2 regions of the Paenibacillus sp. FSL R5-0914 genome follow, and region 1 is predicted to be linked to the other one. Evidence: a T-box and tRNA genes for the amino acid it is inferred to sense, from the RefSeq annotation. Region 1 holds a T-box; the other holds one or more tRNA genes.
The links. A T-box is a leader RNA that pairs with one kind of tRNA and senses whether it is charged. The one in region 1 lies ahead of tyrS (tyrosine--tRNA ligase), so its partner is inferred to be a tRNA-Tyr.
Positions count from the first base shown of each region.

Region 2: it has a tRNA-Tyr gene. The T-box ahead of tyrS (tyrosine--tRNA ligase) is inferred to sense a tRNA for this amino acid. The anticodon was not compared.

Region 1 covers NZ_JBBORH010000002.1:1,533,063-1,537,480, reverse strand. The annotation lists gene MKX60_RS22955 (acetamidase/formamidase family protein) at 1-536, shown strand, start outside; gene MKX60_RS22950 (Lrp/AsnC family transcriptional regulator) at 613-1,059, opposite strand; T-box leader at 1,211-1,441, shown strand; gene tyrS (tyrosine--tRNA ligase) at 1,581-2,840, shown strand; gene MKX60_RS22940 (hypothetical protein) at 3,027-3,332, shown strand; gene MKX60_RS22935 (anaerobic sulfatase maturase) at 3,544-4,418, shown strand, end outside.
Region 2 covers NZ_JBBORH010000001.1:770,324-774,741, forward strand. The annotation lists gene MKX60_RS03210 (ABC transporter ATP-binding protein) at 1-541, opposite strand, end outside; gene MKX60_RS03215 (PucR family transcriptional regulator) at 656-1,750, opposite strand; tRNA gene MKX60_RS03220 (tRNA-Lys) at 1,900-1,972, opposite strand; tRNA gene MKX60_RS03225 (tRNA-Tyr) at 1,978-2,063, opposite strand; tRNA gene MKX60_RS03230 (tRNA-Phe) at 2,073-2,145, opposite strand; tRNA gene MKX60_RS03235 (tRNA-Asp) at 2,212-2,289, opposite strand; tRNA gene MKX60_RS03240 (tRNA-Thr) at 2,303-2,378, opposite strand; tRNA gene MKX60_RS03245 (tRNA-Val) at 2,412-2,487, opposite strand; tRNA gene MKX60_RS03250 (tRNA-Met) at 2,496-2,572, opposite strand; tRNA gene MKX60_RS03255 (tRNA-Ser) at 2,603-2,694, opposite strand; rRNA gene MKX60_RS03260 (23S ribosomal RNA) at 2,777-4,418, opposite strand, start outside.

The DNA.
Region 1 (4,418 bases):
TTGAAAATGAATACGAATGGGTTGTGCATGGCTTCAGCTACGCCAATTATTTGGAGGAGCTGGGGACTAGTGCTCAGACGGATATTTTCAAAAACTCGTCCATCGACAAAGCAATGAAGGATGCCGCTCATAAAACAAAAGATTTTTTAATGGCTGGAATGGAATTGAGCGAGGATGAAGCGTACTCATTGATGTCTGTGTCCGCGGATTTTGGAATTACACAGGTGGTGGATGGAAACTGGGGTGTGCATGCTTTGATCGATAAAGGCCAATTCGGTGATTCGGAGCGCAAGGCAGTGGGATTACGTAGCAACTTTGAAAGCTTTGGTGCGAAGGTGAGCTGGAAGCCGACTACTCAGACAGTAACTATAAGCTACAATAATAATGTTCTAGAGATGAAAGTCGGGGCGACGACAGGAATGTACAATGGAGAGATCGTTAAGCTCGTTGCTCCAATAGAAGTTGTAAAAGAGAAGGTTCAGGTCAGCGAATATTTCGCGAAATTTTATAAAGCTAAGTTATCTAAAACAGAGTAGGTCGAATTAGCAATCATTTCATAAACATAATAAGATCCAAACCAGAGAAGAACCGTCTTAAAGTCGGTTCTTTTTTTTATATATTTAGACCATCCTGATTTTTGTGGCGTTTTAATAAGATTTGGTTTTCTACACGGACTAGACCATCCAGACAGTAGATGGATTCATGCATAAACCGTTCCATCTCTTCAAGGTTCTCAACTAGAATGTGAATGTGAAGAATGCACGGCCCTGTCATTTCATAAAGTACAGCTACGCGTTCATTTTCTTTTAGGACTCTGACAATATGATTTAAATGGGCAGGCTCCACTTCAAGCTCTAGATACGCCGAAATTTTCTTTCCTAATTTTTCTGCGTTGATGACGATTGAGAATTGCTCAATAATTCCTTGATTGACGAGCCGATCAATACGATCCTTAACCGCGACACTTGATAAATTAACTTCTTTAGCTAGATCGGTGTAGGAAATTCTGCTGTTTTGAGTTAGGCGTTCTAAAATATGATTATCGATTGGATCAAGCATACGGAGTCGTTCACCTCTTTTTTCGTAATTGTAACAGAAAAAAATAGGCAATGCCTAGTAGTGCGTCACAGCAGGAGTGTGTCTCAGCATTCTCAGCTTAAGATGTTGACATTGAAGAATTATTTCACTATACTGGCTGTAATCTTATATACGATATACGTTGAAGAAGCCCAGTAGTAGCTTAGTCCCTGTTTCAGAAAGCCGGGGGTTGATGAAACCCGGTACACACTAAGAGTACGAATTACACTTTGGAGTATCTCGGCTAACACCGAGCGGAATGGCGAACGATATCTCGTCACGAGTGGCATCAATGCTGTGTTTTAGCATTAGCGTTTCATTGGTGCAATCTGGGTGGTAACACGGTTATTCAATCGTCCCTATGTCTACAATAGACAAGGGGACGATTTTTTTGTTTTTAAATATAAGGATTTATAAGTTTCTCTTCATCAACTATCCTTATATTCGCTTGGCGGACTGATGATTCGTTATAGGATATCTACTAATTTAAGGGGTGTTAGGCAATGAATATTATCGATGAACTAGAATGGCGCGATGCCATCAATCAACAAACCGATGCCGAAGGGCTTAGAGAATTGACCAACCAGAAATCCGTTTCGGTGTACTGCGGTGTAGACCCGACGGGTGACAGTATGCATATTGGTCACTTGATTCCGTTCATGGTACTCAAAAGATTCCAGCTTGCAGGACATCGTCCGGTTATGCTAATTGGCGGTGCTACAGGTACGATAGGTGATCCAAGTGGACGACAATCCGAGCGTTCATTGCAGACACTGGAGCAAATCCAAGCTAACGTAGATGCGCTTACCGCACAAATGAAAAAACTGTTCGTTACTGATGGCGACAATCAAATTCGTATGGTGAATAACTATGATTGGACGCATAAAATCAATGTGATCGAATTTTTGCGTGACTATGGTAAGAACTTCAGCATCAATTCGATGCTTGCCAAAGATGTTGTAGCGAGCAGATTGGACAGCGGAATTTCCTTTACTGAATTCTCTTACCAAATCCTGCAATCCCTAGATTACCTGCATCTGTACCAGCATGAAGATGTGCAGCTGCAAATTGGTGGCTCCGATCAATGGGGCAACATTACAAGTGGTCTGGATCTGATCCGTAGAAAAGAAGGACCTGAAGCAAAAGCATTCGGTCTAACGATCCCGCTTATGTTGAAAGCTGATGGAACAAAATTCGGTAAATCAGCTGGAGGAGCAATCTGGCTCGATCCAAACAAAACGACTGCGTTTGAGTTCTACCAGTTCTGGGCGAACACTGATGACCGTGATGTTGTGAAATACTTGAAGTACTTTACATTCCTATCTAAAGAGCAAATTGATGCACTTGCGGAAAAAGTTCAGACTGAACCGCATAAACGCGAAGCACAAAAAACACTTGCTGAAGAAATGACCAGATTCGTGCATGGTGAAGAATTGCTGGAGCAGGCTAAACGTATTACTGCTGCTCTGTTCAGTGGAGATATCAAATCCCTAACTGCTGATGAGATCGAGCAAGGCTTCAAGGAAATGCCGACCTACGAAACTACACTGGAATCTAAAAATATCGTAGAGTGGTTGGTTGATCTCGGTATCGAGCCGTCTAAGCGTCAAGCACGTGAGGATATCACCAAAGGAGCAATCACCATGAATGGTGAGAAAGTTAGCGACGTAGCACTGGAAGTTACAGCTAGCGAAGCTATCGGCGGCCGGTTTATCATTATCCGTAAGGGTAAGAAAAACTACAGCTTGGTGAAATTGTCCTAAAAATAAGAGCCTTCCTTATGAATAAGGGAGGTTTTTTGTTGTATTTTAAGTATAGAGGCGGATCATTTGCATATTAAGTGAAATTTGAAAGGTGAAATAGCGAAAATTATGGTAAGCTTAGGATTCGTGTGATTTATGGATTAACATGATATTCTACAACTATAACAGAAAATTAGGAGTGGTAATTTGAGAAGACAAAAACCAATGACCATGGAAGAATTGATGAATGAGTTACAAGGACAGAAAACGTATCAAGAAGATCCCAATCACATCTCTTTCGAGAAATTGTTTAATGAAGCGTTTATGAGTAAGTATTCCAATTACAAAAGTTTCGATGAGTTTGTAACCAAAGGAAACTTTCAAGTAAAGACAGAAGAAGATGTTGCTGACATACCTGATGAACTTTTTGATCGTCATGTAGTTAGAGAAACTAAATTTGCGGATTGGAAATCAATGTTTGAAACAGCGAATAAGGAATACGTCCGTAATTAAAGAAACAGTGTCTGGTAATGCTCTATTTATCTTCAAAGAAAATACACTCCGCATTGTTTTAACAGACAATGGGGAGTGTATTTTTTTATCTCTAGATATTCGACAAACTATGATGTTTTACTCATCGTTGATGCACATACCTATGATTTAATTGAAGAAATAGGAAATAGGTTTCATAAAGGTTGTATTTATATAGGAGGGGCAGAATCGTATGACAACTTGCATACAGACCTCGAGGCCTGAGACTCTTCATGTCATGTGGAAAACCGTCTCGGAGGATTGTAATTTAACCTGTGATTATTGCTATTACAGCACAGCAGGGGGACATCCTCATCATCCGATCCGAGTGATGGATACGGATCTTCTGGAGCGGTTTATCGCTCAGTACATGAAAAGATCATCTGGTATAGCGACTTTCTCTTGGCAAGGAGGGGAGCCGCTATTAGCCGGACTTCCATATTTTGAACGCGTGATTTCACTCCAAGCTAAGTACGCTCCACCTCATACGATGATCAGTAATGCACTGCAGACGAATGGAACGCTTATCCATGAGAAATGGGCGAAATTTTTTAAACGGTATAACTTTTTGGTTGGGATTAGTCTGGATGGCCCAGAGCCTATTCATGATGCTCATCGTGTAACGGGTTCGGGGAAAGGTAGTTATGATCTAGTTATGCGTGGGATTCGCCATCTACAGAATGAGGGTGTGGACTATAGTATTCTGACGGTGATTCATGAAGATAATGTGATGAAACCAGACGAATTGATGGCATTCTACCAGGAACAACAATTTCCTTATATTCAGTTTATCCCTTGCATGGATTTTGTTTCACAGAAGAGTGATATGCCTGGCCGCTTTCGAATTACACCTGAACAATACGGAGCGTTTCTATGCCGTACATTTGATCTGTGGTACAACGAGGGGTATCCGGAGCTTCCCATTCGTATTTTTGAGAATATGCTTCTAGTATTCATGCATCATGAGGCAGAGTTATGCGTTCACAACTCATGTTGCCCGAAGATGATGGTGCTTGAAACGAACGGGGATGCCTACCCTTGCGATTTCTTTATTGATGAAGAGCATAG
Region 2 (4,418 bases), on a different contig from region 1:
GTTTAGTGATTTCAGCACGCATTTGACCACGAAGTTTAGCATCCAAGTTGGAAAGAGGCTCATCCATCAAGAAGACTTGTGGATCACGTACGATAGCGCGTCCCAAAGCGACACGTTGGCGTTGACCACCGGAAAGCGCTTTTGGTTTACGATCTAGCAAATGCTCGATATCAAGAATTTTAGCAGCTTCGCGAACTTTCTTGTCGATTTCATCCTTCTTCACTTTACGAAGTTTCAAACCGAAAGCCATGTTTTGGTATACGCTCATATGCGGATACAGGGCGTAGGATTGGAATACCATCGCGATATCGCGGTCTTTAGGTGCAACGTCATTAACTACACGATCGCCAATGTACATTTTACCTTCGGAGATTTCTTCCAAACCAGCGATCATACGCAAAGTTGTGGATTTACCACAACCGGAAGGTCCAACCAATACTAGAAATTCCTTATCTTTAATATCAAGATTGATATCGATTACTGTTGCTTTATCTGAACCCGGGTATTTTTTGAAAATATGCTCTAAACGTACGCCTGCCATTGTATTTCCCCCTCGAGTTAATTATTAATTAGTTAATATAAAAATTCTGTTTCCTTGTACATTTATATTACCCCAGTCGGGACACTATGGCTATTTGTAAGGTTCACAAAAAACCTATTTCCTTTTCGTCACTTTATACAAAAGCATAGTAAGCTTAACAATAGCAGCGTCCCCAAAGCTTCGTACATCTGCTCCGGTCTCTTGTTTTATCTTATCCAGACGGTAAAGCAGCGTATTTCGATGGATATACAACTTCTTGGCGGTTTCACTTACATTACAGTCCATCTCAAAAAAGGTCTCCAAAGTCAGCAGCATTTCTTTATCTGATAGTACAGAGGAGTAGTCACCAATTTGTCCAAGCAACTGTTTGCGGCGTACATCAGGAATGCTGTTAACCAGACGTTCCAAATGCAGTTCCCAAGGTAAATGAATATACTCTCCTACTTGAAAAATACGACCGAGTACAATCGTCTCCCTGAGCAAAGCTACAGATCCAGTCAATCCCTTAACAGGGACTATAGCCGGAGCTACTGCCAAATGGAATACCCCTACCCATTCACTAGCTATCAGCTCATGTAACCCCATACTAGTCTGTGCTAGAAGATCATCTACACTCTCTTCTTCATCATCCTTATCATCCCCGCCCGTAAGTAATTCTTTACGAGCTAAAATTAACCATTCCTTCTCTTGAAGGGGAATAAGCAGAATTTCGTTCTCAAAATAGCTACGCAATAATTTCATCAGTGAACGATAAGAGATCTGTGGACTATGAGCAATCTCACTACTTAGGAGGAATGGAATCATATCTCCGAACAGACGTCCCTTTAGGGTGATCTCATCGGGAATTTCAGTGTCATGCTTCTCTTGCTCTAGCTCCGTGTTCAACCAAGCGCCAAGCTGCCGCGCCTCCACTTCACCTTCTTCTCTAAGCCCTGTAGCTTTAAGTGCAATAGCAAAATTTCGAACTGCATAGTTGACCAGTTGTACTTCCAGAGAGGTGAGCCCCTCCATTTCTACCCAGACAGCGGTTATACGTCCGTCACTCTCATACAAAGGTGCCCAGAGATGACCCTCATGGATTACCAGCTGATCCTGTCCTTCTAATCCCATGCTAAAAAGAGAAGCTGAATGCTGCCTCCCTAACTGCTTGATTCCGGTTCTCTTTCCGGTGAGCTGCTCTAATTTTTTCCGCAATGTCTCACTATCCATAGTCACCATGCTCCACCACTTTTGCTCTTTTCGCCTATTTTAGCATATTCTCTTATATTATGTTAATCGCTACAGTAGCGCGCTACTATAATACAACCATAAAACACAAAAAAAGCCACCACCATAAGGTGATGACTTTCTGTTTGGGATGAGCCATGAAGGACTCGAACCTTCGACACCCTGATTAAAAGTCAGGTGCTCTACCAACTGAGCTAATGGCTCATAAATGGTGGGGGATGATGGATTCGAACCACCGAACACGTACGTGAGCAGATTTACAGTCTGATGCGTTTGGCCACTTCGCTAATCCCCCAGGGAAAAGTGGCTCGAGACGGATTCGAACCGCCGACACGAGGATTTTCAGTCCTCTGCTCTACCGACTGAGCTATCGAGCCATATTAAATTGACATAAAAATAAAGTGGTAGCATTAAACTTCCCACCCTAGTCTTGTGGAAAAAAATGGCGGAACCGACGAGATTCGAACTCGCGATCTCCTGCGTGACAGGCAGGCATGTTAGGCCAACTACACCACGGTTCCGCATTGATAATAATGGTGCCGGCGAGAGGACTTGAACCCCCAACCTACTGATTACAAGTCAGTTGCTCTACCAGTTGAGCTACACCGGCACGGTGTAAAAAGTAATTCTAAAAAAGTAATAATGGTGGAGGCTGAGGGGATCGAACCCCCGACCCTCTGCTTGTAAGGCAGATGCTCTCCCAGCTGAGCTAAGCCTCCAGGTATTATGGTAGCGGCGAAGGGGATCGAACCCCCGACCTCACGGGTATGAACCGTACGCTCTAGCCAGCTGAGCTACACCGCCACAATAATTAGAAATGCTATGGATTGAAAATGGCGGAGAGAGTGGGATTCGAACCCACGCACCGCTTACGCAGTCTAACCCCTTAGCAGAGGGTCCCCTTATAGCCACTTGGGTATCTCTCCAAACGATATCAGTACCACAGCAATCCAAACAGGAATTTGACTCCCTGAAAACTGAATCCGAATTGAATTTGCGTATTAAGTATAGGATAAGCCCTCGACCGATTAGTATTGGTCAGCTCCATGCATTACTGCACTTCCACCTCCAACCTATCTACCTCGTCGTCTTCAAGGGGTCTTACTAATTGGGAAATCTCATCTTGAGGGGGGCTTCACGCTTAGATGCTTTCAGCGCTTATCCCGTCCGTACGTAGCTACCCAGCCATGCTTCTGGCGAAACAACTGGTGCACCAGCGGTACGTCCATCCCGGTCCTCTCGTACTAAGGACAGCTCCTCTCAAATTTCCTGCGCCCACGACAGATAGGGACCGAACTGTCTCACGACGTTCTGAACCCAGCTCGCGTACCGCTTTAATGGGCGAACAGCCCAACCCTTGGGACCTACTTCAGCCCCAGGATGCGATGAGCCGACATCGAGGTGCCAAACCTCCCCGTCGATGTGGACTCTTGGGGGAGATAAGCCTGTTATCCCCAGGGTAGCTTTTATCCGTTGAGCGATGGCCCTTCCATGCGGTACCACCGGATCACTAAGTCCGACTTTCGTCCCTGCTCGACTTGTAGGTCTCGCAGTCAAGCTCCCTTATGCCTTTGCACTCTTCGAATGATTTCCAACCATTCTGAGGGAACCTTGGAACGCCTCCGTTACTCTTTAGGAGGCGACCGCCCCAGTCAAACTGCCCGCCTGACACGGTCCCCGTACCCGGTAAGGGTACTAGGTTAGAACCTAGATACGATCAGGGTGGTATCCCAACGGCGCCTCCACCGAAGCTTGCGCTCCGATTTCTACGGCTCCCACCTATCCTGTACAGATCGTACCCAAATTCAATATCAAGCTGCAGTAAAGCTCCATGGGGTCTTTCCGTCTTGTCGCGGGTAACCTGCATCTTCACAGGTATTAAAATTTCACCGGATCTCTCGTTGAGACAGCGCCCAAGTCGTTACGCCATTCGTGCGGGTCAGAATTTACCTGACAAGGAATTTCGCTACCTTAGGACCGTTATAGTTACGGCCGCCGTTTACTGGGGCTTCGGTTCATAGCTTCGGGTTACCCCTAACCACTCCCCTTAACCTTCCAGCACCGGGCAGGCGTCAGCCCGTATACTTCGCCTTGCGGCTTCGCACAGACCTGTGTTTTTGCTAAACAGTCGCTTGGGCCTTTTCACTGCGGCCCCCTCGTGCTATTCACACTACCGGGGCACCCCTTCTCCCGAAGTTACGGGGTCATTTTGCCGAGTTCCTTAACGAGAGTTCTTCCGCGCGCCTTAGAATTCTCTTCTCGCCTACCTGTGTCGGTTTGCGGTACGGGCACCTTCTCCTGGCTAGAGGCTTTTCTTGGCAGTGTGAGATCATGACCTTCGCTACTGTAATTTTCGCTCCCCATCACAGCCCAGCCTTAATGATGTGCGGATTTGCCTACACATCAGCCTCACTGCTTAGACGGACATATCCATCAGTCCGCGTCACTACCCTCCTGCGTCACCCCATCGCTCATAGCGGATTACGGTGGTACAGTAATTTCAAACTGTTGTCCTTCGACTACGCCTTTCGGCCTCGCCTTAGGTCCCGACTTACCCTGAGCGGACGAGCCTTCCTCAGGAAACCTTGGGCTTTCGGCGGATCAGATTCTCACTGATCTTTTCGTTACTCATACCGGCATTCTCACTTGT